DNA from 4 places in the Streptomyces sp. NPDC030862 genome. Region 2 is predicted to be linked to each of the others. Evidence: riboswitches for the same ligand, from Rfam matches in the RefSeq annotation. Region 2 holds a riboswitch; each other region holds the start of a gene.
The links. A riboswitch is a leader RNA that binds a small molecule or an ion and turns the genes downstream of it on or off. The one in region 2 is predicted to bind cobalamin.
Positions count from the first base shown of each region.

Region 1: linked by a shared signal. The riboswitch ahead of ACZ42X_RS05505 (ribonucleoside-diphosphate reductase subunit alpha) and the one ahead of ACZ42X_RS01200 (GHMP family kinase ATP-binding protein) in region 2 are both predicted to bind cobalamin.
Region 3: linked by a shared signal. The riboswitch ahead of ACZ42X_RS29915 (energy-coupling factor ABC transporter permease) and the one ahead of ACZ42X_RS01200 (GHMP family kinase ATP-binding protein) in region 2 are both predicted to bind cobalamin.
Region 4: linked by a shared signal. The riboswitch ahead of cobN (cobaltochelatase subunit CobN) and the one ahead of ACZ42X_RS01200 (GHMP family kinase ATP-binding protein) in region 2 are both predicted to bind cobalamin.

Region 1 covers NZ_JBVIEN010000002.1:269,764-277,070, forward strand. The annotation lists gene ACZ42X_RS05500 (ribonucleotide-diphosphate reductase subunit beta) at 1-641, opposite strand, end outside; gene ACZ42X_RS05505 (ribonucleoside-diphosphate reductase subunit alpha) at 641-3,004, opposite strand; cobalamin riboswitch at 3,144-3,266, opposite strand; gene ACZ42X_RS05510 (GNAT family N-acetyltransferase) at 3,331-3,861, opposite strand; gene mctP (monocarboxylate uptake permease MctP) at 3,952-5,580, opposite strand; gene ACZ42X_RS05520 (DUF3311 domain-containing protein) at 5,577-5,822, opposite strand; gene ACZ42X_RS05525 (GntR family transcriptional regulator) at 6,091-6,858, opposite strand; gene ACZ42X_RS05530 (extracellular solute-binding protein) at 7,181-7,307, shown strand, end outside.
Region 2 covers NZ_JBVIEN010000001.1:257,295-264,601, forward strand. The annotation lists gene ACZ42X_RS01180 (hypothetical protein) at 1-623, shown strand, start outside; gene ACZ42X_RS01185 (DUF1490 family protein) at 1,234-1,545, shown strand; gene ACZ42X_RS01190 (heavy metal translocating P-type ATPase) at 1,548-3,734, shown strand; gene ACZ42X_RS01195 ((2Fe-2S)-binding protein) at 3,855-4,562, opposite strand; cobalamin riboswitch at 4,666-4,849, opposite strand; cobalamin riboswitch at 4,938-5,177, shown strand; gene ACZ42X_RS01200 (GHMP family kinase ATP-binding protein) at 5,382-6,281, shown strand; gene ACZ42X_RS01205 (cysteine synthase family protein) at 6,278-7,300, shown strand; gene ACZ42X_RS01210 (ATP-grasp domain-containing protein) at 7,297-7,307, shown strand, end outside.
Region 3 covers NZ_JBVIEN010000013.1:74,518-81,824, forward strand. The annotation lists gene ACZ42X_RS29900 (energy-coupling factor ABC transporter ATP-binding protein) at 1-131, opposite strand, end outside; gene cbiQ (cobalt ECF transporter T component CbiQ) at 134-883, opposite strand; gene ACZ42X_RS29910 (energy-coupling factor ABC transporter substrate-binding protein) at 890-1,261, opposite strand; gene ACZ42X_RS29915 (energy-coupling factor ABC transporter permease) at 1,258-1,950, opposite strand; cobalamin riboswitch at 1,981-2,188, opposite strand; gene dhaM (dihydroxyacetone kinase phosphoryl donor subunit DhaM) at 2,228-2,635, opposite strand; gene dhaL (dihydroxyacetone kinase subunit DhaL) at 2,632-3,267, opposite strand; gene dhaK (dihydroxyacetone kinase subunit DhaK) at 3,275-4,267, opposite strand; gene ACZ42X_RS29935 (MmyB family transcriptional regulator) at 4,336-5,139, opposite strand; gene ACZ42X_RS29940 (vWA domain-containing protein) at 5,461-7,307, shown strand, end outside.
Region 4 covers NZ_JBVIEN010000003.1:426,542-433,848, reverse strand. The annotation lists gene ACZ42X_RS09955 (GNAT family N-acetyltransferase) at 1-651, opposite strand, end outside; gene cobN (cobaltochelatase subunit CobN) at 648-4,286, opposite strand; cobalamin riboswitch at 4,323-4,471, opposite strand; gene ACZ42X_RS09945 (cobalamin biosynthesis protein CobG) at 4,482-5,711, shown strand; gene ACZ42X_RS09940 (precorrin-8X methylmutase) at 5,708-6,355, shown strand; gene cobJ (precorrin-3B C(17)-methyltransferase) at 6,379-7,307, shown strand, end outside.

The DNA.
Region 1 (7,307 bases), on a different contig from region 2:
GACCGGAACCAGTACACGTAGGCGAAGGCCCCGTAGAAGAACAGGCCCTCGATGCACGCGGCGAAGCAGATGAGGTTCAGCAGGAAGCGGCGGCGGTCGGCCTTCGACTCCAGCCGCTCGATCTTCTCGACCGAGTCCATCCACCGGAAGCAGAACTGCGCCTTCTCGCGGATGGAGGGAATGTTCTCCACGGCGGCGAAGGCGGCCGTGCGGTCCTCCGGGTCGGGCAGGTAGGTGTCGAGCAGCGTCAGGTAGAACTGGACGTGCACGGCCTCCTCGAACAGCTGCCGCGACAGGTACAGTCGCGCCTCGGGCGAGTTGATGTGCTTGTAGAGCGTCAGCACCAGGTTGTTCGCGACGATCGAGTCACCGGTCGCGAAGAACGCGACCAGCCGGCCGATCAGGTGCTGCTCACCGGGCGTCAGCTTGGCGAGGTCGGCGACGTCGGAGTGGAGGTCGACCTCCTCCACGGTCCAGGTGTTCTTGATGGCGTCCCGGTAGCGCTCGTAGAAGTCCGGGTAGCGCATGGGGCGGAGAGTCAGCTCGAAGCCCGGGTCGAGCAGGTTCTTGAAAACAGGGGTGTCGGCACGCAGTGCCGTCGTTGAGGGGCGGTGGTCGGGCGACGGGTGGGCGGAGCTCATTACTGGCAGGCCTCGCAGGACTCGGGGTTCTCAAGGGAGCAGGCGACGGCCTCGGGGTCGGCGGCCTGCTGAACGGGAATGGACGCCTGGGCGGCGCGGGCGATCCGGGTCGCCGGGCGCGAGCGCAGGTAGTACGTCGTCTTCAGGCCCTGCTTCCAGGCGTACGCGTACATCGACGACAGCTTGCCGATGGTGGGCGTCTCCATGAACAGGTTCAGCGACTGCGACTGGTCCAGGAACGGCGTACGGGCCGCCGCCATGTCGATCAGGCCGCGCTGCGGGATCTCCCACGCCGTGCGGTACAGCGTGCGGATCTCCTCCGGCACCCACGAGAAGCCCTGCACCGAGCCGCTCGACTCGCGCAGCGCCTCACGGGTCTGCGCGTCCCAGACGCCCAGCCGCTTCAGGTCCTCCACCAGGTACGAGTTGACCTGGAGGAACTCGCCGGACAGCGTCTCGCGCTTGAAGAGGTTGGAGACCTGCGGCTCGATGCACTCGTACACACCGGCGATCGAGGCGATGGTCGCGGTCGGCGCGATGGCCAGCAGCAGCGAGTTGCGCATGCCGACGGCGGCGACGCGCTCGCGCAGGGCCGCCCACCGCTCCGGCCAGGTGAGCTCGGTGTCGTAGTGGTCGGGGTGCAGCACACCGCGCGCGGTGCGGGTCTGCTCCCAGGCGGGCAGCGGGCCGTTGCGCTCGGCCAGGTCGGCGGAGGCCTCGTACGCCGCCAGCATGATCCGCTCGGCGATACGCGTCGACAGGGCCCGCGCCTCGGGGGAGTCGAACGGCAGGCGCAGCTTGAAGAAGACGTCCTGGAGGCCCATCGCGCCCAGGCCGACCGGCCGCCACTTGGCGTTGGAGCGCCCGGCCTGCTCGGTCGGGTAGAAGTTGATGTCCACGACCCGGTCCAGGAAGGTCACGGCGGTGCGGACGGTCGGGTCGAGCCGCTCCCAGTCGATGTCCCCGCCGCTGACGAAGGCGCCCAGGTTGACCGAGCCGAGGTTGCAGACGGCCGTCTCGCCGTCGTTCGTCACCTCGATGATCTCGGTGCAGAGGTTCGAGGAGTGGACGACCGTGCCGGGCTCGGCGGTCTGGTTGGCCGTACGGTTCGAGGCGTCCTTGAACGTCATCCAGCCGTTGCCGGTCTGCGCGAGGGTCCGCATCATCCGCCCGTACAGGTCACGGGCCGGCATGGTCTTGCGGGCCAGCCCCTTGGCCTCGGCGGCGCGGTAGGCGGCGTCGAACTCCTCGCCCCACAGGTCGACCAGCTCGGGCACGTCCGCCGGCGAGAACAGCGACCATTCGGCGTCGGCGTTGACCCGGCGCATGAACTCGTCCGGGATCCAGTGCGCGAGGTTGAGGTTGTGGGTGCGCCGGGCGTCCTCGCCGGTGTTGTCGCGCAGCTCCAGGAACTCCTCGATGTCCGCGTGCCAGGTCTCCAGGTACACGGCGGCCGCGCCCTTGCGCCGCCCGCCCTGGTTCACGGCCGCGACCGAGGCGTCGAGGGTCTTCAGGAACGGCACGATGCCGTTGGAGTGCCCGTTCGTGCCCCGGATCAGCGAGCCGCGGGCGCGGATGCGCGAGTACGACAGGCCGATGCCGCCCGCGTGCTTCGAGAGCCGCGCCACCTGGTGGTAGCGGTCGTAGATGGAGTCCAGCTCGTCCAGCGGCGAGTCCAGCAGGTAGCACGACGACATCTGCGGGTGGCGCGTACCGGAGTTGAACAGCGTGGGGGAGGAGGGCAGGTAGTCGAGGCGGCTCATCAGGCCGTACAGCGCCGCGACCTCGTCCAGCGCGCGGACGCTGTCGTCCTCGGCCAGCCCGGCCGCCACCCGGAGCAGGAAGTGCTGCGGCGTCTCGATGACCTTGCGCGTGATCGGGTGGCGCAGCAGGTAGCGGGAGTAGAGCGTCCGCAGCCCGAAGTAGCCGAACCGGTCGTCGGCCGCCGGGTCGACCAGCCCGTCGAGCCGCTCGCGGTGGACGCGGACGAAGTCGGCGGTGCGGTCGGCGATCAGCCCCTCGCGGTGCCCCACGGCGACGGAGCCGGAGAACGACGTAACCCCCTGCGAGGCCGCCTCCGCCGCAATGCCGATGGTCAGCAACCGGGCCGCGAGCCGCGAGTACGCCGGGTCCTCGGCGATCAGCCCGGCGGCCGCCTCGGTGGCGAGCTCCCGCAGCTCCGCCTCGTCCGACCCGGCGTGCCGGCCGCGCAGCGCGGCGGCGGCGACCCGGCCGGGGTCGGTGTCGGGCAGGTCGGCGGTCAGGTCGGTCAGGGTGCGCAGCAGGACGGTCCCGGGACCGTCGCCGGCGTCGTTCCCGTCGCTCTGGCTCGCTGACACCGGATCGGCTGGCGCGATGGTCACGTGGGGCTCTCCCTCGCTCGGCTCGGGGCCACCGGCGGCGGGGCACGGCAGAGCGGGGCGCCTCCGGCACAGGGGCGCACGTATCCGCGTCCACCGGCCCATTCCGCGAGGCCCGGACGTCTGGGCACCCGGGCCGGACGGTCCGGGCGCGCTGCCGGCAGGTGCTCGGACTCGTGGGTGCCCAAAGGCACACCAACACACCGTTGCGGGACAGTTCCGGATTCGCACCGGATTCCCCTGCGACGACAGCGAGATGAGCATACATGTGGGGGGCGTCCGCTGAGCCACCCCCCACATCTTGTGTCGGCCACCACAAGACGCGCCGCTCAGAGGTCGAGCGCGTATGTACGCAGCGTCACCCCCGGGACCGGCGTCCAGTCGCGCTCCGGAGTGCGGACGAACCCCAGCCGCTCGTACACGCGGTGCGCGGTCCGCATCGCCTGCTGCGAGGAGAGCACCACCCGGCGGCAGCCGTCCGCCGCCCTCGCCCGCTCCACGCACGCCCGGACGAGCGCCTCCCCGGCGCCGCGCCGCCGGTCCTCGCGCGCGACGGCGAGCATCCGGATCTCGGCCTCGCCGTGCCCCGCCAGCTCGGCCAGGGGCCCGCCGCCCGGGGCGAACGTCACGCCGCCCAGCAGCCGCTCGCCCCGGCCGGGCGCGCCCGGCTCCCCGGCGCCCCGCTCCACGGCCACGAGGACCTCGGCGTCGGCGGCCCGCCCGGCCACGTCCCGCAGTTCGATCAGATACTCGTCGCTGTCGGCGAAGGCCAGCAGCCCGTCTGCGAGGTACGCCTGCGCCGTGAGCTCGCCCAGCGCCGCGTGCTCCTCCGGCCGTACCGCCCTGATGGTGATGTCCATGGGGCCAGAGTGCACAACGAAGCGGGCCGTCGCGCCTCCGTGAGGGAGGCGCGACGGCCCGTCGTACGCGGATGGGTCAGTGGTGCGGCCTCAGTGCCCCGAGCCCGCCGTGGCCTTGGGCAGCTCCACCTGGACGCCCGGGTCGCCCGCGTCCGCCGTGTAGTCCTCCGGCGAGGTCTCGTCGATGCCCTCGGGCGCCTTGACGGCCTTGAGGACGAAGGTGAGGACGACGACGACCAGGACGTTGAGGACGAAGGCCGTCAGGCCGATGTAGCCGATCTCGCCGATGCCGGGGATCTCGGCGGACGAGCCGCCGAAGTGCTTCTGCGTCGGGCTGGCGACGCCGTACGCCGCCGCCGTGCCGTAGACCATGCCGACCGCCCAGCCGGCGAGCAGCGCCCAGCGGTGGAACCAGCGGGTGAACAGGCCGCCCACCAGCGCCGGCAGGGTCTGGAGGATCCAGATGCCGCCCAGCAGCTGGAAGTTGATGGCGACGGTCTTGTCCATGGTGAGGACGAAGGCCAGCGCGCCCACCTTCACCAGCAGCGACACCAGCTTGGACACCTTGGTCTCCTGCTCCGGCGTGGCGTCCGGCTTCAGGAAGTCCTTGTAGATGTTGCGGGTGAAGAGGTTGGCGGCGGCGATGGACATGATGGCCGCCGGGACCAGCGCGCCGATGCCGATGGCCGCGAAGGCGACGCCCGCGAACCAGTCCGGGAACATGTTCTCGAACAGCTGCGGGATGGCCAGCTGGCCGTTCTGCACCTTCACGCCCGCCGCGATGGCCATGAAGCCGAGCAGCGCCAGCAGACCCAGCATCAGCGAGTACAGCGGCAGGATCGTGGTGTTGCGGCGGATCACGTCACGGCTGCGCGAGGAGAGCGTCGCCGTGATGGAGTGCGGGTACATGAAGAGCGCCAGCGCCGAGCCGAGCGCGAGGGTCGCGTAACCCCACTGGCCCATCTCGCCCGGTACCAGGGCGCCGCGCGGCTTGTCGGTCGCCGGGTTGATCTGCGCGTACGCCTCGCCGGCCTTGCTGAAGATCTCGTCGAAGCCGCCCAGCTTGATGGGGATGTAGATGATCGCCACCGCGATGACGATGTAGATCAGCGTGTCCTTGACGAAGGCGATCATCGCGGGCGCCCGCAGCCCGGAGGAGTACGTGTACGCCGCGAGGACGCCGAACGCGATCAGCAGCGGCAGGTCCTTGATGAACCAGTGCGTGGTCTCGCCGCCGCCCACACCCATCACGTCCAGCACCGCCTGGATGCCGACGAGCTGCAGCGCGATGTACGGCATCGTGGCGAGGATGCCGGTCAGGGCCACCGCCAGCGACAGGCTCTTCGAGCCGAACCGCCCGCGCACGAAGTCGGAGGTGGTGACGTAGCCGTGTTTGTGCGACACCGACCACAGGCGCGGCAGGAAGGTGAAGATCAGCGGGTAGACGAGGATCGTGTACGGGACGGCGAAGAAGCCCGCGGCGCCCGCCGCGTAGATCGCCGCCGGGACGGCGACGAAGGTGTACGCCGTGTAGAGGTCGCCGCCCAGCAGGAACCAGGTGATCCAGGTGCCGAACGACCGGCCGCCCAGGCCCCATTCGTCCAGGCTGTGCTCGTTCTCGGCCTTGCGCCAGCGGGAGGCCATGAAGCCCATCACCGTGACGGCCAGGAAGAAGAAGATGAAGACGGCGAGTGCGACGCCGTTCACGCCGTCCTTCACTGCGACGCACCCCCCTTGCGGGACCGCTGGTCACGGTGCCACAGCTTGTACGCCACCATCGTCAGCACGGTCGATATGACGACCCAGGCCATCTGGTACCAGTAGAAGAACGGGATCCCTGCGAGCTTCGGCTCGACCTTCGCGTACGAGCTGACCCAGAGCATCGCGACGAAGGGCGCGAACAGGCAGAGCGCCACCACCACCCGCACGGGGGTGACCACTGGTTGTTTCTCCTGTGTCATACGGCGTTCCGTCCCCTCACTGATCACCTGGCGTCATGCGCACGCAATCTAAGGGACCGTCCCGCTCCATGGAACCCCCGTCCGCATAACGGACGTGTCTCGGGCGGGCGTTGCGGGCGTTGCGGGCGTTGCGGGCGTTGCGGGCGCCGCGGGGTGTTGCAGGGCGTCGTGGAGCGGGCGGGAAGACGACGGGAGGGGCCGGCGCGCACGGCGCCGGCCCCTCCCTCGTACCTCGTCCACGTCTTCGCCGCGGCGGGCGTCCGCTTCGTCAGTCGTTCGGGCGCTTCAGCCGCGCCACGAACTTGTACCGGTCGCCCCGGTACACCGAGCGCACCCACTCCACCGGCTTGCCGTCCTCGTCCAGCGAGTGGCGCGACAGCATCAGCATCGGCAGGCCCACGTCCGTACCGAGCAGCCCCGCCTCGCGCGGCGTGGCCAGCGAGGTCTCGATGGTCTCCTCGGCCTCCGCGAGCCGGACGTTGTAGACCTCCGCCAGTGCCGTGTACAGCGAGGTGTACTTGACCAGCGACCGCCGCAGCGCGGGGAAGCGCTTCGCGCTCAGGTGCGTCGTCTCGATGGCCATCGGCTCGCCGCTCGCCAGCCGCAGCCGCTCGATGCGCAGCACGCGGCCGCCGGCCGAGATGTCGAGCAGCCCGGCGAGGGTGTCGTCGGCCGTGACGTACCCGATGTCCAGGAGCTGCGAGGTGGGTTCGAGGCCCTGGGCGCGCATGTCCTCGGTGTACGAGGTGAGCTGGAGCGCCTGCGAGACCTTCGGCTTCGCGACGAACGTGCCCTTGCCCTGGATGCGTTCCAGCCGGCCCTCGACGACCAGTTCCTGGAGCGCCTGGCGCACGGTGGTGCGAGAGGTGTCGAACTCGGCGGCGAGCGTGCGCTCCGGGGGCACCGGGGTGCCCGGGGGCATGGTCTGCGTCATGTCGAGCAGATGCCGCTTGAGCCGGTAGTACTTGGGCACGCGTGCGGTGCGAGTGGCCGTCCCGCTCTCGCTCTCGGTGCTGCCGCCCCCGTCCGTGGCCATGGCCGCCCGCCTTCCCGACTCCTGTGCTGCTGCCGTCACCGGCTCCTCCGTCCCTTGCGGCTCACATGGTGGCACGGACCGGTCACGGGTCGTCGCCCCTCCTCAGGTGTCGGTCTCGTAACGGAGCCGACTGCCCTTCTTATACACCCTTGACACCCCTAAAGGTCTAGGCCAAGCTCCCGGTTACTGGTCTAAACCATTAAAGGCCGGTCCCAGTCCCACGGGCAGCACAGGCAGGACACGTACACCAGTACACGTCGTATGGCCGTCGTATGGCTTCGCGGTGGGGGCAAGGGTTGCAGGCATCCCTGAGGAGGGTGGCGTGAAGCGCAAGCTCATCGCGGCGATCGGCGTCGCGGGCATGGTGGTCGGCGTGGCGGCGTGTGGTTCCGACAAGGGTGGGGACGCCGCGGGGGGCGGCGCCAAGGAGCTCACCGTCTGGCTGACGG
Region 2 (7,307 bases):
TGGTGGTGATTGCCCGCCAAACAGCAAGCTCGGCGCGTGCGACACGCCGCAATCGCCTGGCCTGGCTCTGTGCCGAAGTGATCGAGAGTTGCGCCGAGGCGCACAGGCGCGGCGGAGACCGCCGGCACGAGGCCCTGCTCGAGGTGTCGAGGGACCTCCGGAGGCTGGAGGGTGATGTGCTGACGGCGTATCGCAGGCGTGGGTCGGTCGCGTCCTTCTCCCCTCCCAACGCGAAACTGCGGCGCCATGCCGGGCAAGTGGTCGCCAAACTGCGCACCGTCGAGGAGGAGATGCACGGCGATCATACGCAGAACGCGTTGGAGGAGTTGGCGGGACTGGTAGCGACGATCGCGGAGCAGTACACGAGCAACAAGGTTGCGACCCTGCTTCCGGTGGGGTCGGTTGCGGACCTCGAACCCGTACGCGACCGTGAGCCGATCCTCGTGGGCGTCACCGTCGTGGTGATCGCTGGCGGGGCCGTTGCCGTCTCCTTGCTGAATCTTCCCGACATAGCTTCAGGGGCTGTAATCGTCGCGATGGCAGTCCTGGTGCTGCTGGTCCTGTTCGGGCGGCGTTGGCACCGGTACCTGCCGATCGTCGATATGTTCAAGCCCGGACCATGATCCGCAGCCGCCTTGATCGCACCCGACGTCCACGACCACGACGAAGACCCCGACCTCTGCACCCCGTACCCCTCGGCCGCGAACCGGTGGAAGCCACCAACTGCGGGCACTCTCCCGCTCGATGGTCGTCCCGCCCACCGCTGGTCGGCGGACGTCACGAGGGCCGCCGCCTGCCCCACGTCCAGCGGTCATCGGACGCCGTCGGTGAGGTGGACTGGGCGGTCGCGTGGGTCGCCACAACCATCGCGGGAGCCCAGCACAGACAGCTGGCCGCGAGGGCCGGCCGAGATGATCGGTCAGTTCATGCCCACGCACGCGAAGAGACCAACGTGGAACCGACCTTGCCGCCCGGCCGCCGGTCGGCGAATCCAACGCGTCGGGAAACCTCAGCCACCTCCGCACACCGGGTGAGTAGGTGACGGTCTCCGTGCCGGAAGTTCCGTGAGACGGCATCGCCGGCACGTCGCGGGGCCCTACACGCAGCGGACACGCACGCATACGTGAGCGGCCTGGTTGATTGAGGATGCAACAAGTGCGGCAGCGAACGACATAGACGCACAATTGGAGTGGCTGTGTGGCCTCTGCACGGCCGCAACGTAGGGAGACCACCATGCACCCTGCAGCCCTCGCCGGCGCCGCCGTAGGCCGCCTCGCTCACCACGCCGTCTCCGGCGTCGTCGGTGGTGTCATCCTTCGCGGCGCCGCCAAAGCCGCCCCGAGAGCCAAGCCCGCCGCACGCAAGGCGCTGGTCAACGGCCTCGCGGGCGGGATCAGGGCCACCAGATGGCTCGGATCGGCCGCGGAAGAAGCGCGACTGAAAACCGGTGACGTGCTCGCGGAGGCCCGCTCGTCACTGGGCGAGGAAGCTCCGCCACCGTCCGCCGTCAACATCGGCGGCCACGACCACGACCACCAGCACTGATCATGTCCGACATACGCGTACGCTCCGTCGCTGCCGGACGCGCGCGACTGACCGTCCCATGGCTTCAGGCGCGGCCAGGATGCGCGGGGCTGGTCGACGAGCGGCTCGCCGACCTGCCCGGCTTCCGCGCGCTGCGCCTCTTTCCCCGGACCGGCAGCGTCGTGATCTGGGTGAATCCCGATGACCTGGACGTCGACCGCCTGGTGGCCGCGCTCGACGAGGCTCCCCCACCCTCCGTACCGGCCAGGCCGAGCCGGTCGGTGCCCGACTCCTCCACCGGAGAGCTCGCCCGGCTGGTCGTGGGCGGAGCGGTACTCGCCGTGGTGGCCGTGCACCGCCTGGTGCTCCGGCGGCCACCGTGGGTCAGCGGGGGCCGGTCCGGGTTCCTCGGCGCGGTGACCGTCTTCAGCGGTCTGCCCTTCTTCCGCGGGGCGCTGCGCACCATGGCGGGACGCCAGCATCCGGGTACCGACACGCTGGTCACCGCCGCCACGGTCATCTCCCTCATGCTGCGCGAGAACGTCGTCGCGCTGACCGTGCTGTGGCTGCTGAACATCGGCGAGTTCCTCCAGACGATCACCTTGCGCCGCACCCGCCGCGCCATCGAGGAACTCCTCAGCATCGGTGAGGAGCGCGTCTGGCTGGTACGTGAAGGAGTCGAGGTCGAGGTGGCCCTGGAGGACGTGGAGGCCGGCGACGTCGTCGCCGTGTACGAGCACCACAAGATCCCGGTGGACGGCGTGGTGTCCGGCGGCGAGGCGCTGGTCGACCAGGCCGCCATCACGGGCGAGGCACTGCCCGTCTACGCCCACGAGGGCTCCGAGGTGTACGCGGGCACCGTCGTCACCTCCGGTTCCCTGACCATACGGGCGGTGTCCGTGGGCAGTGACACGACCGTTGGGCGGATCATCAGCCGGGTCGAGGAGGCCCAGTCCGACCGGGCGCCCATCCAGACCGTCGCCACCCGCTTCACGCGCCGCTTCGTCCCCGTGTCCCTGGCCCTCGCGGCGGGTACGTACGTGCTCACCCGCGACGCCCGGCGCGCGATGACCATGCTGCTCGTCGCATGCCCGTGCGCCGCCGGCCTCGCCACGCCCACCGCGATCAGCGCCGCCATCGGCAACGGCGCCCGCCACGGCACGCTCATCAAGGGCGGCACGCACCTGGAGGGAATCGGACGGGTGACCGCCGTCGTGTTCGACAAGACCGGCACCCTCACCCTCGGCCGCCCACTGGTGACCAGCGTCGTCGCCCTCCACGAGGACTACACGGCCGACGACGTCCTGCGCCTCGCGGCCTCCGGTGAACGCCACGCCCGCCACCCCGTCGCCCAGGCCATCGTCACCCGCACCGAGGAACAGCACCTGCACATTCCCATCCACCAGGCGTGCGAGGTGGTCCTGGGCATGGGGATGCGCGCCGAGCTCGACGGTACCCGGCTCCTCGTCGGCAGCCCCGCCCTGCTGCGCCGGCACGGACTGGAGCTGACGACGGTCGCCCAGGACTGGACCGAGCAGTTGCGCCGCCAGGGCGAAACGGTCATCTGCCTCGCCCACGACGACGACCTGATCGGCATGCTCGGTGTCTCCGACGCCGTACGCACCGCGGCGGGCACGGTCGTCCAGCAGCTGCGCGACCTGGGCGTCCAGCGGATCATCCTGCTGACCGGTGACGCACCCGAGACGGCCCAGGCCGTCGCCGACGCCCTCGACATCGCCGAGGTCCACGCCCACGCCCTGCCCGAGGCGAAGCTGCAACTGATCCGCGATCTCCAGCAAGAGGGGCACATGGTCGCCATGGTGGGCGACGGCACCAACGACGCCCCCGCGCTCGCGCTCGCGGACGTCGGCATCGCCATGGGCGAGCACTCCTCCCACGTGGCCCTGGAGACCGCCGACATCGCCCTCGCCGGCAACGACCTGCGCCAGGTCGCCGCCGTCGTGGAGCTCAGCCGGCACACCCTGCGCGTCGTACGGCAGAACTACGGCCTGGCCATCGGCGTCAACCTCGCCGGTCTCGTCGCCGGCGCGGGCGGGTCCATCAACCCGGTCGTCGCCGCCCTGCTGCACAACACCAGCAGCATCGCCGTCGTCGGCAACTCCGCCCGCCTCGTCAACCACACCCCGCATCTGCCCGAAGCCGGTCAGGACCTCTACGCCGCGCCGCTGGAGGAGACCCGGGTGCGCTGATCAGCGGCACCTCGTCCCGGGCCGGACCTCCCGTTCTCGCCACCGAGGACCTCACACCGAGCTCGTCGTAGGGAGGAGTCCGCCGGTTCCCGCAGGCGGGCGTCGGCCGGCTCGGGGTGGTCAAGCGGGGCGTGGCTCCTTGTGGGTGAGAAGGACGCACTCGCCGCAGTATCCGGCGCCGGGGACGCGGTAGTAGAGGCAGCAGCTGCGGCGGCGGTAGGTGAACGGCTCGGTGGTGAGGGTGCCGGCGCTCGCGAGCGGTTCCCGTCGCAGCAGGGCGGCGGCGATCGCAAGCGGCGGGTGAGGCGCGTCCGGGGCGCGCTGGAGCAGCACGCGTACGGCGCCGGTCAGCGCGGATGCGGTGTTGCCCGGCAGCAGCTTCGGTGAGAGTCCGAAGTGCCGGCGCAGCGCGTCGCCGAGGGGCAGCAGGTTGTCGGCGAGGACGGTCCGGTGCAGGGCGTCGGGGATGTCCTGCTCGGGCAGGGCGGCCGGTTCGGGCAGCCAGAGCTCGATCGGGCCGGACGGCGGCGTGCGCCACCACAGCCGGTCCGGCGACAGGTCGGGGACGCGGCCGGTCAGCGCCGCCGTGGCCAGGGCGATGGACCAGAGGCGTGCGGCGGTCCCGATGTGGAGGGTGGAGGCCGCGACGCGCCGCTGGTCGGTGCCGAGCCGGCGGCCCACCTCCGCCACGTACGCCGACAGGGCGCCGCGGTCCGTGTAGAGGGTGGTGAGCGGGCGGAAGTCTCCGCCGTCGGTGCGTGGTCCGCCGGGCACGGCGAAGTAGGGCCCGATGGCCGTGACCCGGTCGAGGACCTCCGTGGTCACCATGTACGTACCGCCTGGCCAATTGGACCGGCGGGCGGTGACCAGCCGTCACATGCGCGTGGGCACACGAGTGCCACCGTCCTCTCTCGGGGAGATCCGCCCCGGTACGTCGAGGTGCGACGGCGTGAGTCTCCTGACTCGGGATCGACGCTCTCCCGGCCTTCCGGACCCTCGACTGGGCCGTGGCCGTGGCGGGTTCGCTCCCCCTACACAGTGGCGGTACCGTGCCGGAATCTCACCGGCTTCCTCGTTCCGCCGTCGCTTGCCGGACGCAGCATCCCAGAGTCTGCGCACCCCATGCCAGGCCCTCACCCTGTGTCACCGACCACAACCGGACAACTGCGGGCGGTGCCCTGTCGCGCCGCGACCGGCCGCCTCTACGCTGCTGACCGCAGTCGGTTCGCGCCCCCGTCCCGGTGGCGCGTCGTAAGAGGGAACCCGGTGCGATTCCGGGACTGTCCCGCAGCGGTGAGTGGGAACGAACGCCGTCAACGGCACTGGGCCCCATCCAGGGGCCCGGGAAGCGACGGCCATTAGGTGTACGTGTCCGCCGGAACGAACAACCGGCCGGCCGGTGAGCCCACGAGTCCGAAGACCTGCCACTGCGCGCGTGCGGTGACGCACACGCTGTTCACGGTGACCTCGAGGGCTGGGTCGGCGGTGCAGGCGGATCGGCGCACGCGTACGCGCCGCGACCGCCACCTCGCTTCCCGCGATCCTCCTCGGGCCCGGGGAGACGAGGGAGGACACGTACGTGACCACGGCACACGGCGGCCGGGCGTGCCGCCGCACCGGCCAGGCCCGGCCGTCACACGGCCGACGATGCTGACGCTCACGAACCGGGCCCCGACGCGGACCTTCTCCGGGGTGTGTCACGGGACCCTGGGCGAGCTCTACCAGGGCCCGCTGCGGGAGGGGCCCGCGCGGCCCGGTGCCGAGGCGGACATCGCCCTGGTGTCGTTCCCGGTGGACCGGCACTCCTGGGTGTACTTCACCTCCGGGACGGCGTCGCCCGGCCCGCCGCCTCTCGGCGAGAAGTCGGTACTGGCCGCGCACCTCTTCCTGGAGCGCTTCGGTCTGACGCTGCCGCCCGGCCGCTGGAGCGCCCACAGCGATCTGCGCGTGGGGGTGGGCATGGCGAGTTCGACGGCCGACGTCGTGGCGACGCTGCGGTGCCTCTTCCGGGTCTTCTCCCTGCCCTACGACCCCGGCGAGGTGATGCGGATCCTGTCCGCGATCGAGCGGGCCGACAGCGTCTTCCTGGACGAGTTCGCGCTCTATCTGAGCGCCCGGCACAGGGTGGTGCGCCGACTGGGCACCGGGGTCGGTTTTCACACCGCGTTCGTCACCGAGCCCGGCACCGTGGACACGGCCGCGGTGACGCCGGTCCTGCTGCGGCAGTACCGACGGCGTGCGGACGAGTACGAGCGATGTCTGACCGACCTGCTCAAGGGCTTCGCCTGCCATGACCCCGCGGCCGTGGCCCGGGCGGCGACCACGAGTGCCGTGCTGTCCCAGGAGGCGTTGCCGAAACGGTCCTTCGACGCCGTGCTCGCGCACCGCGAGGAGTTCGGGGCCGACGGGGTGTTCGTCGCGCACACCGGATCCCTGATCGGCTACCTCTTCGCCCGCCGCCCCGCCCCTTCCGTCAAGGACGACCTGTCCGCCTTCTTCCACTCGCTCGGCCACCAGTGCTCTTTCGCCCAAGGAGGCTACGGGTGATACACCCCCACATCGCCGACGCCCTCAAAACGCCCGACCTGGTCCGGCTGACCGACGGCATGGTGCTGATCCGCTTCGAGTCGATGAAGATCTACTCGGCGCTCGCCGCCGTCCGCCATCTGCTCGACCGGGGCACGGTCCGCCCCGGGCAGACCCTCGTCGACAGCTCCAGCGGCATCTACGCCTACGCCCTGGCGCTGGCCTGCCATCGCTACGGCATGCGCTGCCACATCGTGGCGTCCACCACCGTGGACACCACCACCCTCGCCCAGCTGGAGATCCTCGGCGCCACCGTGGACCAGGTCAGCCCGTCGCCGACCCTCAAGCTGGACCAGGAGTTACGCGTACGACGGGTGCGGCGGTTCCTCGCCGAGCGGCCCGACGCGCACTGGATGCGCCAATACCACGACGGCGTCCACTACCTGGGTTACCGGGAGGTGGCCGACCAGGTGGCGGCGGCGGTGCCGGACGGTCCGCTCACCGTGGTCGGGGGCGTCGGGTCCGGGGCCTCGACCGGCGGTCTCGTGGAACACCTGCGCCGCCGCGACCCGTCCGTGCGGCTGGTCGGTGTCCAGCCGTTCGGCAGCGTCACGTTCGGCAGCCAGGACCACCACGACCCGGACGCGATCATCGCCGGGATCGGCTCGTCGATCGTCTTCGACAACGTACGCCACCACCTCTACGACGGCCTGCACTGGCTCGACTTCACCCACGCCATGTCGGGGACGGTCGCCCTGTTGCGCGAGCACGCCGTTTTCGCGGGCCTGTCCACGGGCGCCGCGTACCTGGCCGCCACGTACGAGGCGCGTCGCCATCCGGACCGGCTCCTGCTGGTGATCGGCGCCGACACCGGACACCGCTACGTCGAGCACGTCCATGCCCGGCACGCCGAGGCCCCCGACCCCGCGGCGCTCAAGCCGTTCGAGGTGGAGTCCGCCGAGGAGATGCGCATGCCGTGGTCGACGATGGCCTGGAACCGTACCACTTGCCCTCCGCACTGGAAGGAGGCCGCCGCGTGACCCTGGT
Region 3 (7,307 bases), on a different contig from region 2:
CTGCCGTTGCGGCCGAGCAGCGCGATCGCGCGCCGCTCCGGTACGGCGAAGTCGATGCCCGACAGCACGGCGGGCCCGTCGTCGTAGGCGAATCCCGCACCGACCAGTTCCACGACGGCGTCACGATGCATGGTCACGGCAGGAACCTTTCGAGTACGAGGGTGAGGGCGACGAGCCCCGCGAGCAGGGCGCCCGTCGCGGCCAGGAACCGGCGGGAGACCGCCGCCTCCGGCACCAGCACGCGCAGCGTGCCGTCGTAACCGCGCCCGGCCAGCCCGGTCTGGAGGCGCGCCGCCCGGTCGAAGGCGCGGACGAACGCCGTCGCGCCGAGGCCCGCCAGCGACCGCCAGGCGGCCGCCCGGCTGGTCAGCCCGAGCCGCGCCGCCTGCGCCTCCCGGATCCGCCGCACGGCGTCCAGCAGCAGGAAACTGATCCGGTACATCACCAGGGCCACATCCACGACCGGCGCGGGCACCCCCGCCCGCACGAGCCGGGGCAGCACGTCCGAGACCGGCGTGGTGAACGCGAACAGCAGCACCCCGAGCGACGCCGCCGACGTCCGCAGCAGCAACCGCCCGGCGTGCACCGGCCCGTCCGGCGCGAGCGCCACCCACCCCTCGGCCCCGCCGACCTGGAACAGCAGCGGAACCGCCCCCGTGACGCAGAAGCCCAGCGGGACGCGGAACGCGCGCCACAGCTGCCGGCGCCCGACACCGGCCGGACCCAGCAGCACGGCGAGGGTGGCGGCGGCCACCAGCACGGCCCCCGGCCACGGCGGCAGACAGATCGCGAGGACCGTCAGACCGAAGCCGAGCACGGCCTTCTCGCACGGGTGACGGCGGCGCCAGCGGCTGCTGTGCGCCGCCGCGTCGATCGGCAGCACCGGCGGTTACTCGACCGTCGTCTCGGCGACTTCGGCCGTGCGAGCGGTGTCGGCGGTACCGGCGGTCCGGTCCAGCGCCTGCGCCTCACCCTGCCTGCGGCCGCGCCGCAGCCCGAAGTAGTACGCCAGCACGCCCGCCCCGATGGCCGCCTGGAGCGCGAACAGCGCCGACTCGATCTCCCCCGACGGCGGCTCGTACAGCGGGCTGAACCACGGCTCGTAATCCGGCTTCAGCTCGGTGATGGCCGTCTCGGCCTGCGCGTCCGCGCCCGCGAACGGCTCCTCCTTGTGGTCGCCCATGCCCAGCGCGAGCGGGAGCACGGCGAGCGCCACGACGACGAGCAGCAGCAGCGTGTTGATCTTCGCGTTACGGCTCATCGGGCCACGGCCTCCTTCTTCACGGAACGCGCCGGCAGCACGCCGAGCCGGGCCAGGTCGCCCTTGCTGGACTGCGTCAGCAGCCGCATCACCAGGACGGTCAGCAGGCCCTCGCTCACGGCCAGCGGCAGCTGCGTGACCGCGAAGATGGAGCCGAACTTCGCCAGCGCCCCGGCGAAGCCGCTCGCCGGGTCGGGGAAGGCCAGCGCGAGCTGGACGCTGGTGACGCAGTACGTGGACAGGTCGGCGACGAACGCCCCGAAGAACACGCTCACCATCAGCGGCACGCCGGAGCGGCGCAGCAGCCAGTACGTCCCGAAGCCCGCCCACGGCCCGACGACCGCCATCGAGAAGGCGTTGGCGCCGAGCGTGGTGAGTCCGCCGTGCGCCAGCAGCAGCGCCTGGAAGAGGAGCGTGATGGTGCCGAGCACCGCCATGATCGGCGGCCGGAACAGGATCGCGCCCAGCCCCGTCCCCGTGGGGTGGGAGCAACTGCCCGTCACGGACGGCAGTTTCAGGGCGGACAGGACGAAGGTGAAGGCGCCGGACGCGCCGAGCAGGAGAGTCGATTCGGGGTGGGCCTTGACCTCGCGGGTCAGGGCGCGGACGCCGTGGGCGACGAAGGGAGCGGCGGCGACGGTCCAGGCGACCGCGTGCACAGGGGGCAGGTACCCCTCGGCGATATGCATGATGTGGGAGACCCTCTCCAGCACCTCGTGGATGGACAACGCGCCCTGGCCGGTCTCCTGGCTGACGGGTCATGCAACGCCGCGGCTCCGCCTTCCCGGACACCACGGTCTCCCGCGGTGTTCCAGTGGCTTCCCGGGGTGGTTTCCCCGGGAGTGGAGCCGGACTTCCCGATCACAGTGGCGAGGGCCGCACCGGTACCGCACCGGTTTCCCGTACACCAAGGCCCTGCGACACTAGTGCGTTGACCAGGTACATCACAACCCGTCCCGCCATCGGTCACTCCTTGCGATAGCCGTACGCCTCCGACGCGGCCGCCACCACGGCCTCCAGGTCGCCGCCCGCCGAGGCGGTGACGACGGCCGCCACCGCGCCCTCCACGAAGGGCGCGTCGACCAGCCGCGTGCCCTCGGGGAGCTCGTCGCCCTCCGCGAGCAGCGCCTTCACCGTCAGTACGGCGCTGCCGAGGTCGACGAGGACGGCGACGCCCGCCCCGGCGTCGACCGACGCCGCCGCCTCGGCGATCAGCTCGGCGCTGGTGCCGAGACCGCCGTCCGGGGTGCCGCCCGCGGGGACCACGGGCGCGGTCCCGCCGCCGCCCGCGAGGCCCTTGGCCAGCTCGGCGACGGACGACGCGACCGCCGCGCTGTGCGAGACCAGCACGATGCCCACGGGCCCGGCGCTCATCGGGAGGCCTCCGCTTCCGCCAGCGCCGCGATCAGCAGGGCGGAGGACGCCGCGCCCGGGTCCTGGTGTCCGACACTGCGCTCCCCGAGATAGCTGGCCCGGCCCTTGCGCGCCTGCATCGGTACGGTCCCGAGGGCACCCTCCTCGGCGGCCCGCGCGGCCGCGCCGAAGGCCTCGTCCGCCGTGCCGTCCGCTGCGGTGGCCAGCGCCTCGACGGCCGGCTCCAGCGCGTCGAGCATCGTCTTGTCACCGGTCTTCGCCCCGCCGAGCTGCGCCACCGCGGCCACGCCCGCGCGCAGCGCCTCGGCCAGCAGACCGGGCGTCACCTCGGCGGTGTCGCCCAGGGCCTTGCCGGCGCGCCGCAGCAGCGTGCCGTACAGCGGCCCCGACGCGCCGCCCACGGTCGAGATCAGCTGCCGCCCGGCGAGCATGAGCACCGCGCCGGGAGCCGCGGGCGGCTCCTTGTCCAGCACCTCGGCCACCGCCGCGAACCCGCGCCGCAGGTTGGCCCCGTGGTCGGCGTCGCCGATGGCCGCGTCCAGCTCGGTGAGCCGGTCCGCCTCGCGCTCCACGGCCGCGGCAGCGGCCGCCATCCAGCGCCGGAAGAACTCCACGTCGAGCGTCACGGGCATCACGTCCTCACATCCCCCAGCGCAGGGCGGCCGTCCGCACCGGCGCGTCCCACAGTCGCAGCAACTCCTCGTCGGCCTCGCACAGCGTGACCGAGCAGCCCGCCATGTCCAGCGACGTCACATAGTTCCCGACGAGGGTACGGGCCACCGGCACACCGCGCTCGCGCAGCACCCGGTGCACCTCGGCGTTGAACCCGTACAGCTCCAGCAACGGCGTCGCACCCATGCCGTTGACCAGCAGCAGCACCGGTCCGCCGGGCCGCAGGTCCTCCAGGACGGCGTCGACGGCGAAGTCGGCGATCTCCCGCGACGTCATCATGGCCCGACGCTCGCGCCCCGGCTCGCCGTGGATGCCGACGCCCAGCTCCAGCTCGCCCGGCGGCAGGTCGAACGTCGGCCCGCCCTTCGCGGGCGTACTGCACGCGCTCAACGCCACCCCGAAGCTGCGTGACGCGGCGTTCACCCGGCGCGCGATGGCCTCCACGCGCTCCAGTGGCGCACCCTCCTCGGCGGCCGCACCGGCGATCTTCTCCACGAACAGGGTGGCCCCGGTCCCGCGCCGCCCGGCCGTGTACGTACTGTCGGCCACGGCCACGTCGTCGTCCACGAGCACCTTGGCGACCTGGATGCCCTCGTCCTCGGCGAGCTCGGCCGCCATCTCGAAGTTCAGCACGTCGCCGGTGTAGTTCTGCACGACGAAGAGCACACCGCGTCCGCTGTCCACGGCCGCCGCGGCCCGCACCACCTGATCAGGCACGGGACTCGTGAACACTTCCCCCGCCGCTGCCGCCGCCAGCATCCCCGCCCCGACGAACCCGGCGTGCAACGGCTCGTGCCCGGACCCGCCCCCCGACACCAACGCCACCTTCCCCTCGACCGGGGCGTCACGCCGCACGACGATCCGGCTCTCCACGTCCACGGTCAGCTCGGGATGCGCGGCCGCGATCCCGCGCAGCGCGTCGGGGACGACGGTCTCGGGCACATTGATGAGCATCTTCAACGGTGTCTCCCAGCGTGATGACGTCGGCGGGCCGGTGGCGGCTCGATACCGACTTTACTGATGGCGTGTCAGCTGTCGGTATGAGCGGTGAGCGGTGCCGAGCCACTCGGCCCCTTCGTGGCAGCCTCGGGAGAACAGGGGCTCCCGGGTGTGTAGAAGCTGAGATTGAGCCGGGCTCCGGGGGCTGTGACGGGTTCGGCGAGGCAGGTCGTGAGTCGGCCGGGTCCGTGAATGGCGTGGCGGACGGGAAGCTCGGAGCCGTCGAAATCGGGGATGGGGGCCACGGCATGTTCTCGGTAGAGCGGTCCGGCCACCGGGTCGTTGAGGACGTCGTACGCGAGACGACCAAGTGCCGGATTGTCCGGGCGGAGCTCCACGCTGTGCTTCAGGTGCGGCATCATGGCCGGCGCCCAGTGGGTCTCCCAGTGCATCATGACGTCGGTGCGCGCCTCGAGGTCCAGGAGAAGCCAGCGCATGATGTTGGCGGGGGCTTGTCCGCGAGGGAAGAGGCGCCGGAAGTCCTCGTTGTGGGCGACGATGTTCCATTCGGCGTCGCTGACGTACGCCAACGCGCCGTGGACGTGGTTGGTGACCCGCTGCCACGCTCCTGCTATGGACGTCCCCGAGCTGCCGTGCAGGGCATGAGGCGGGCTCTCCTTGCGGGTGATCAGCCACAGGAACACCCACTCCTGTTCGTCCAGTCGCAACGTCCTGGCGACCGCGGTGAGGAGATCGGCACCGGGGCAGTTGAGCTGACCGTTCTCGAACCGGTTGTACGTGCCCGGGGTGCGCGTGAGCAGCACGTCCATCTGCTCCTGACTCAGACCGGCGGCGCGCCGACCGGGACCGGGCCCGCGCTTGGGGAACCCCATCGTCACAGGGTCGATCGCGGCTCGGCGCGCCTGAAGGATCCCCTTGAGACGGCCCCGGTCACTGGCCGACAGCTTCATCCGGCACCTTCCACTCGGGCTGTGCCCGGGCAGCACCCAGGGCGGCCCCATTATCTGCACTCACAGACCCTGGAAATAATGATCACTCAATGCGAGACTCACCTCCGGAGCCGCCCGCTGCCCGCGACGCCGTGAGGCGCATGGCCCGGCACAGCGGTTCGGACCGCCTGGACCCCGCAGGGCCCGTTCCCTGACCGGCACGTGCCGAGGGGCCGACAGACACACCTTGTGGAGACCACCTTCATGTATCCGAGACCACGCCGACGACGCGTGCTCGCCGCTGTTTCCGTGCTGTTGCTCGGCGCGCTCCTGTCGCCGGCGGCGACGGCAAGCGCCTTCCCCGCAGCGCCCGAGGCTCCGGAGCCTCCCCGGATCAACCTGGTTCTCGACCTGTCCGGGTCGATGAACGAGAACGACGCCGGCGGGCAGACCCGTCTGGCCGCCGCCAAGCAGGCGGTCACCCGGATCATCGAGACAGCCCCCGAACAGGCCCCGCTGGGACTGCGCGTCTACGGCGCCACGTATCCCGGGCAGGACAAGAAACAAGGCTGCGCCGACACGCAGCAGGTCCTGCCGGTCGCTCCGATGGACCGGGCGGCGCGTGACGACGCCAAGAAGCGGGTCGAGGGCTTCAAGGCGGTCGGGTTCACACCGATCGGTGTCTCGCTCCGCGAAGCCGCCAAGGACCTCGGCGCGAGCGGCAAGCGCCGGATCGTGCTGGTCTCGGACGGTGACGACACCTGTACGCCGCCGCCTCCGTGCGAGGTGGCCCGCGAGCTCAAGGCGCAGGGCATCGACCTCGCCGTGGACGTGGTCGGGTTCCGGACGCCCTCCTCGGCACGTGCGCAGCTGAAGTGCATCGCGGACGTGACCGACGGGTCGTACGCGGACGCCGAGGACGCCGACTCGCTGACCGACAATCTGGGCACCCTGTTCCGCAAGGCGTGGCGGACCTACCACGCCACCGGAAAGCCGGTCGAGGGTTCCCTCGACGGCTGCCAGAATGCTCCGCTGGTCACGCCCGGCCAGTACCTGGACAAGTTCACCGGGGGGCGCGACCTCTACTACAAGGTCAAGAAGCGGCCGGACCAGCTGCTCCAGGTGAGCGCCACCGCCGTGGCCGAGGAGGGGTACTCGCGCGGTTCCATCATCGTCGTCGCGGCGGGCCCTCCGGGCGACGGCGAACCCCGCGACTGGCTCCGGGAGTTCGACCAGTCCATGGGGTGGGCGAACATCATCACCACCGGAGGCCGCAGCAAGCCCGGAGCAGACAACGAGAAGGCCGCGCCGGACGACATCGGCTGCATCATGGTCGAGAACAAGGTGACCGATTCCGGCGACAAGCCGATGCCCGTCGAACTCCTCGTCGGCATCGCCGACAAGACGACCCAGGGGGCCGGCGCGCGGACTCCGGAGCCCCGCACCGGGGCCGACGCCGAAGGCGGCTTCTCCTTCAACAGCGCCACGCCGATCGGACCGGGTACCCACCGGCAGTCCATCGCCGTGGGTGAAGCCCCCTTCTGGCGGGTGGACCTGAAGGCGGGCCAGAAACTGACGGTCAAGGCCGGCGTGGCCCTCCCGGACGACTTCCCCAACTCCGGCACCAGCGGGTGGAGCGTCACCATCTACAACGCCCAGCGCAAGCCGACGCGGTGCAACGAGGCCCACGACTTGACCGAACTCCTCTCGGGCAGGACCGGGCACGTCGAGCGGGTCTGCGGGCCCTGGGAGATCACCGAGCAGGACGACGCGAAGAGCTCCGACCCCAACGGCTACGACGTGCCCGGCACGTACTACATCCAGGCGCAGGTCGCCGAGCCGCACCCCGAGGCGAAGGGCATGATCGTACCGATGTCGCTGACCGTGGACATCTCCGGCACCCCGCGCTCCGGGAACAGCCCGGTGTTCTACTTCGGTGACGACGCCGCCCAGGGGCCCTCGCCGTCCGGTGCGAACGGGAAGGGCGTACAGGGCGGGACCGGCGGCGCGACGGCTGCCCCCGAGGACGACGACTCCGCTGTGGACATGCTCGTGCCGGCGGTCGGCGTCGGCGCCGGGGTCCTCCTGCTCGGCGGCATCGCCTTCTATGC
Region 4 (7,307 bases), on a different contig from region 2:
GCGGTCCGGGTCCGCCAGGAAGGCGCGGTAGGCCTCCTCGGACGGGAAGGCCAGCAGGTGGACCTCCGACCGGCCGTCCGCCGTGCGCAGCCGCCGCTCCAGCCGGCCGCCGTGGCGGGGCAGCAGGGCGAGCGTGCGCTCCTCGTGGGCGAGGGCGTCCTCCACGGCGTCGGCCGGGTAGTCCAGCACCACGGCCACCTGGAACGGCGGGGCCGCCGCCGACGGATCCAGCGGCTTCTCGAAGTACACGTCGACGTGGCCGCCCGGCACGCCCTGGACGCGGCCCGTCTCGACGTACCCGAGGCGCCGGTAGAAGGGCGGCGCCTGGAAGGTGTACGAGGAGACCGTCATGCGGCCGCAGCCGCGCCGCCGCGCCTCGTCCTCGGCCGCCCGCATCAGCCGGGTGCCGAGGCCGGTGCCCCGCTGGTCCTCGCGGACCCACAGCATGTCGACCGCGCCGAGACCGCCCCACGTCCAGCCGGTGAGCCCGCCGACCACCTCGCCGGTCGTGCCGTCCGTGGCGCGGATGTACACGTCGGTGTGGTCGTCGGCGCCGGTGGCCGCCGTGTTGAACGCCGTCAGCTCGCGGTCGAGGAGCTCGTCCAGCTCCTCGTCCTCGGTGGAGACGGTGAGCTCCACGCCGCCGGTCACTTGTCCTCCAGGTCGCCCTCGGTCTCCAGGAACACCTGCTTCAGCTGCTCCAGCACCTGCGGATCGGGCTTCGCCCACATGCCGCGCGACTCGGCCTCCAGGAGCCGCTCGGCGATGCCGTGCAGGGCCCAGGGGTTGGCCTCCTGGAGGAACGCGCGGTTCTCCGGGTCGAGGACGTACGCCTCCGTCAGCTTGTCGTACATCCAGTCGGCGACGACGCCGGTCGTGGCGTCGTACCCGAAGAGGTAGTCGACGGTCGCCGCCAGCTCGAACGCGCCCTTGTAGCCGTGGCGGCGCATCGCCTCGATCCAGCGCGGGTTGACCACGCGGGCGCGGAAGACGCGCGAGGTCTCCTCCACGAGCGTGCGGGTGCGGACGCTCTCCGGGCGGGTCGAGTCGCCGATGTACGCCTCGGGCGCCGTGCCCTTGAGCGCGCGGACGGTCGCGACCATGCCGCCGTGGTACTGGAAGTAGTCGTCGGAGTCCGCGATGTCGTGCTCGCGGGTGTCGGTGTTCTTGGCCGCCACCGCGATGCGCTTGTACGCCGTCTCCATCTCGCTGCGGGCGGGCTTGCCCTCGAGGCCGCGCCCGTACGCGTAACCGCCCCACACCGTGTACACCTCGGCGAGGTCGGCGTCGGTGCGCCAGTCGCGCGAGTCGATCAGCTGGAGGATGCCCGCGCCGTACGTGCCCGGCCGGGAGCCGAAGATGCGGGTGGTGGCGCGGCGTTCGTCGCCGTGCTCGGCGAGGTCGGCCTGCGCGTGGGCCCGTACGTAGTTGTCCTCGGCCGGCTCGTCGAGGGAGGCGGCGAGGCGCACGGCGTCGTCCAGCAGCCCGATGGTGTGCGGGAAGGCGTCCCGGAAGAAACCGGAGATGCGCAGCGTCACGTCGACGCGCGGGCGGCCCAGCTCCGCGAGCGGGATGGGCTCCAGGCCGGTGACGCGGCGCGAGGCGTCGTCCCAGACGGGCCGGATGCCGAGGAGGGCGAGCGCCTCGGCGACGTCGTCGCCGGCGGTGCGCATCGCGCTCGTACCCCACAGGGACAGGCCGACGGAGGTGGGCCAGTCGCCGTTGTCGGTGCGGTAGCGCTGGAGCAGCGAGTCCGCGAGGGCCTGGCCGGTCTCCCAGGCGAGGCGGGAGGGGACGGCCTTGGGGTCGACGGAGTAGAAGTTGCGGCCCGTCGGCAGGACGTTGACCAGGCCCCGGAGGGGGGAGCCGGAGGGGCCGGCCGGGACGAAGCCGCCGTTCAGGGCGTGCACGGCGTTGTCGAGCTCGTCGGTGGTGGCGGCGAGGCGCGGGACGACCTGGCGGGCGGCGAAGTCGAGGATCCGCGTCACGTCCGGGCCGTGGCCCTCCGCCACCCGGGCGACCGCGGCCGGGTTCCAGTCGGCGGCCTCCATCGCCTCGACCAGCGCGCGGGCCGTGGCCTCCGCCTCGTCGGCGGTGGTACGGGTCGCGGCGGACTCGTCGAGGCCGAGGGCCTCGCGCAGGCCGGGCAGGGACTGCGTACCGCCCCAGATCTGGCGGGCGCGGAGGATGGACAGGACCAGGTTGACGCGCTCGGGGCCGGTCGGCGCGCCGCCCAGCACGTGCAGGCCGTCGCGGATCTGCGCGTCCTTGACCTCGCAGAGCCAGCCGTCGACGTGGAGCAGGAAGTCGTCGAAGCCGTCGTCGTCCGGCCGGTCCTCAAGGCCGAGGTCGTGGTCGAGCCGGGCGGCCTGGATCAGCGTCCAGATCTGGGCGCGGATGGCGGGCAGCTTGGCCGGGTCCATGGAGGAGATCTGCGCGTACTCGTCGAGCAGCTGCTCCAGGCGCGTGATGTCGCCGTACGACTCGGCGCGCGCCATCGGCGGCACCAGGTGGTCGATGAGCGTGGCGTGGGCACGGCGCTTGGCCTGGGTGCCCTCGCCCGGGTCGTTGACGAGGAACGGGTAGATCAGCGGCAGGTCGCCGAGCGCGGCGTCGGGGCCGCAGGCGGCGGACAGGCCGGCGTTCTTGCCGGGCAGCCACTCCAGGTTGCCGTGCTTGCCGAGGTGGACCATGGCGTCCGCCCCGAAGCCGCCGTCGGCGGCCGGGGTGGCGATCCAGCGGTAGGCGGCCAGGTAGTGGTGCGACGGCGGCAGATCGGGGTCGTGGTAGATCGCGATCGGGTTCTCGCCGAAGCCGCGCGGCGGCTGGATGAGGATGAGCAGGTTCCCGCGCCGCAGGGCGGCGAGGACGATATCGCCGTCTGGGTCGCCTTCGGCGGTACGGGAGCGGTCGAGGAACATCTCACCCGGCGGCGGGCCCCAGTGCCGCTCGACGCTCTCGCGGAGCTCCTCCGGGAGACCGGCGTACCAGCGCTTGTAGTCGGCGGCCGGGATGCGGACCGGGTTGCGGGCCAGCTGCTCCTCGGTGAGCCACTCCTGGTCGTGGCCGCCGGCCTCGATGAGCGCATAGATCAGCTCGTCGCCGTCGCCGGAGGCAAGGCCGGGGACCTCGTCCGTACCGAAGTCGTAGCCCTCCTCGCGCAGTCGGCGCAGCAGCGCGACGGCGGAGGCGGGGGTGTCGAGGCCGACGGCGTTGCCGATGCGGGAGTGCTTGGTGGGGTACGCGGAGAGGACCAGCGCCAGGCGCTTGTCGGCGTTCGGGATGTGACGCAGGCGGGCGTGGCGCACGGCGATCCCGGCGACGCGCGCGGCGCGCTCGGCGTCGGCGACGTACGCGGGCAGGCCGTCGGCGTCGATCTCCTTGAAGGAGAACGGCACCGTGATGAGCCGCCCGTCGAACTCGGGGACCGCGACCTGGCTGGCGGCGTCGAGCGGCGAGAGCCCTTCGTCGTTCTCCTCCCAGGCGGAGCGCGGGCTCGTCAGGCACAGCGCCTGGAGGATCGGTACGTCGAGGGCGGCGAGCGCGCCCGCGTCCCACGACTCGTCGTCGCCGCCGGCCTGGGCCTCGGCGGGCTTGGTGCCGCCGGCGGCGAGGACGGTGGTGATGACGGCGTCGGCGGTGCGCAGGGTGTCCAGCAGCTCGGGCTCGGGGGCCCGCAGGGACGCCACGTACAGGGGCAGCGCCTGGCCGCCCGCGTCCTCGATGGCGTCGCACAGGGTGTGGACGAAGGCGGTGTTCCCGCTCATGTGGTGGGCGCGGTAGTACAGCACCGCGACGGTCGGGCCGGTGGCGGTGCGCGCGGTCCGCTCCAGCGGGCCCCAGGTGGGCGCGGCGGCCGGCGGCTCGAAGCCGTGGCCGGTGAGGAGGACCGTGTCGGACAGGAAGCGGGCGAGCTGCTCCAGGTTGTCCGGGCCGCCGTGGGCGAGGTAGGCATGGGCCTCGGCCGCGATGCCGATGGGGACGGTGGACGTCTCCATGAGCTGGGCGTCGGGGGCCTGTTCGCCGGTCAGCACGACCAGCGGCTTGCCGCTCGCGCGCAGGGCGTCGAGGCCCTCCTCCCAGGCGCGGATGCCGCCGAGGAGGCGTACGACGACGAGGTCGGCGCCGTCCAGCAGCCCGGGCAGGTCTCCCCCATCGCCTTCGGCATGGGAGGTACCCCCATTCGCAGCGAGCCGGGCGGGGTTGGCGAACCGGTACGCGACCGGGCCTTCGGCCGCGCGGGCGCTCAGCAGGTCGGTGTCGGAGTGCGACAGCAGCAGGATCACGGCGTGCCGGGCCTTCCTCGGGGTGTCCTCGCCCCGGGTGGTCGTGGGTGGCGGGAGTTCCTGACTCGTCCGTCGTCTCCGTTGTCGGCGGAGTTGTCGGCGGACTCACAGTGGCGGGACCGCGCCGGATTCCCACCGGGCTTCCTCCCTAGGGCCCTGGGACCCTGTGCCGTCTGCATAGTAGAGGCTGCGCGTATGCTCGCCGCCATGCCGCCCAGCCCACCCATGCCTCAGGACCGGGGCGAAGCTCACATACGGGACAGCGCGCGGGACCGTGACCGTGACCGCGTACGCGACCGTGGTGACGCCTGCCCCGGCGCGCTGCGGCTGCACCGGGCCGACGACGGTGCGCTGGCCCGACTGCGCATCCCCACCGGCGTACTGACGCCCCGTCAGGTGCTGGCGCTGGCCGACGCGGCGGACCGGCTCGGCGACGGGCACCTCTCCCTCACCTCGCGCGGCAACCTCGAACTGCGGGGCCTCGGCGAGGGCTGCGGGCTCGGCCTCGCGGAGCTGCTGCGGGACGCCGGGCTGCTGCCGGAGTCCGAACGGCACGAGCGCGTACGGAACATGGTCGTCTCGCCGCTCGCCGGCCCGGAGGTGCAGGCGTGGGCCGCGCGCCTGGACGCGCTGCTGTGCGCCGAGGAGTGGACGCTGGAGCTCTCCGGGCGCTTCCTCTTCGCCGTCGACGACGGCCGGGGGGATGTGGCGGCGCTGACCCCGGATGTGACGTTGCTCGCAGAACCGGCGGGCACGGCTCTCGTGCAGGCCGGCGGCCCGGGCGCGTACCGGGTGGCGGGCGCCGACGCGCCGCGGGCCGCGCTGGCGGCGGCGGAGGCGTTCCTCGCGGCGGCCCGGGAGGCGGGCACGGGCGCGTGGCGGGTGCGGGAGCTGCCGGCGGGGCAGGACGTGGACGTGGCGGAACACCTGCGGCGGGCGTCGATCGCGGCGGAACCCGTGCGGGATGCCGTGGTCCCGGCGGGCGCACCTCTCGCGCCCGGGCTGGTCGGCGACGACACGGTCTCGGTGCTGGCGCGGCTGGGCCGGGTGACGACGGCGCAGTTCCGGGCGCTGCTGCCGGCCGAGGAGGTGCGGGTCACGCCCTGGCGCGGTTTCGTACTGCCGGGCTTCCCGGACCGGGCGGCCGCGGAGGAGCGGCTGCGCGCGCTGGACCGGACCGGGTTCCTCACGCGTGCCGACTCGCCGTGGGTCGGCGTGACCGCCTGCACGGGCCGGCCGGGCTGCGCGAAGGCCCTGGCCGACGTACGGGCGGACGCGCGCCCGGTGGACGGCGGCCTGCCGGTCCACTGGTCGGGCTGCGCGCGCCGGTGCGGCCATCCCCAAGGCGTCGCGTGGGTGGACGTGGTGGCGACCGCCGAAGGCGCGTACCAGACGACCGTGACCGTACAAGGACCGACGAGATGAGCGAGAGCAGAGTGTTCGACTACGAGAAGGACGGGGCGGAGATCTACCGCCAGTCCTTTGCCACGATCCGCGCCGAGGCGGATCTCGCGGGGCTGCCGGCCGACGTGAGCCAGGTCGCCGTGCGGATGATCCACGCCTGCGGCATGGTCGACCTCGTCCGCGACCTCGCCTATACACCGGACGTCGTCGCCCGCGCCCGCGAGGCGCTGCGCGCCGGGGCGCCGATCCTGTGTGACGCGCAGATGGTCGCGAGCGGTGTCACGCGCAAGCGGCTGCCCGCCGGCAACGACGTGGTCTGCACCCTCTCCGACCCGTCCGTGCCGGCCCTCGCCGCCGAGCTGGGCACCACGCGCAGCGCCGCCGCGCTGGAGCTGTGGCGCGACCGGCTGGAGGGGTCGGTCGTCGCGATAGGCAACGCCCCGACCGCGCTCTTCCGGCTCCTGGAGATGATCGACGCGGGCGCGCCGCGCCCCGCGGCGGTGCTCGGCATCCCGGTGGGCTTCATCGGCGCGGCCGAGTCGAAGGACGCGCTGGCGGCCTTCCCCGGTCTGGAGTCCCTGGTGGTCCGGGGCCGGCGGGGCGGCAGCGCGATGGCGGCGGCGGCGATCAACGCGATCGCGCACGAGGCGGAGATCCAGGCATGACGGGCACGACGGGCACGACGGCCATGAGCGGAAAGCTGTACGGGGTCGGGCTCGGCCCCGGCGACCCGGACCTGATGACGGTGGCGGCGGTGAAGGCCATCGCGGCCGCCGACGTGATCGCGTACCACTGCGCGCGCCACGGCCGTTCGATCGCCCGGTCCATCGCGGCGGAGCACATCCGCGAGGACCAGATCGAAGAGCGGCTGATGTACCCGCTGACGGTGGAGACCACCGACCACCCGGGCGGCTACCGGGGCGCGCTGAACGACTTCTACGAGGAGGCGTCGGCCCGGCTCGCCGCCCACCTGGACGCCGGCCGCACGGTCGCGGTCCTGGCGGAGGGCGACCCGCTCTTCTACGGCTCGTACCAGCACATGCACAAGCGCCTGGCGCACCGGTACGCCACCGAGGTCATCCCGGGCGTCACGTCGGTGAGCGCGGCGGCGGCCCGGCTCGGGGAGCCGCTGTGCGAGGCCGAGGAGGTGCTGACGATCATCCCCGGCACGCTGCCGGAGGACGAGCTGACGGCGCGGCTCGCGGCCACGGACTCGGCGGTCGTGATGAAGCTCGGCCGGACCTTCCCCACGGTGCGGCGCGCGCTGGAGCGGGCGGGCCGGCTGGAGGACGCCCGGTACGTGGAGCGGGCGTTCATGTCCGGCGAGCGCACCGGGGAGCTCGCCTCGGTCGATCCGCAGACGGTGCCGTACTTCTCGGTGGCGGTGCTGCCGTCGCGCATCGACGCGGAGGTCCCGGAGGCGCGGGAGACCGGCGGCGAGGTCGTGGTCGTCGGCACCGGCCCGGCGGGCGCGCCGTGGCTGACGCCGGAGTCGCGAGGGGCGCTGGTGAACGCCGACGACCTCGTCGGCTACACCACCTACCTGGACCGGGTGCCGGTGCTCCGGCCGGGACAGCGGCGCCACGGCTCCGACAACAAGGTCGAGTCCGAGCGCGC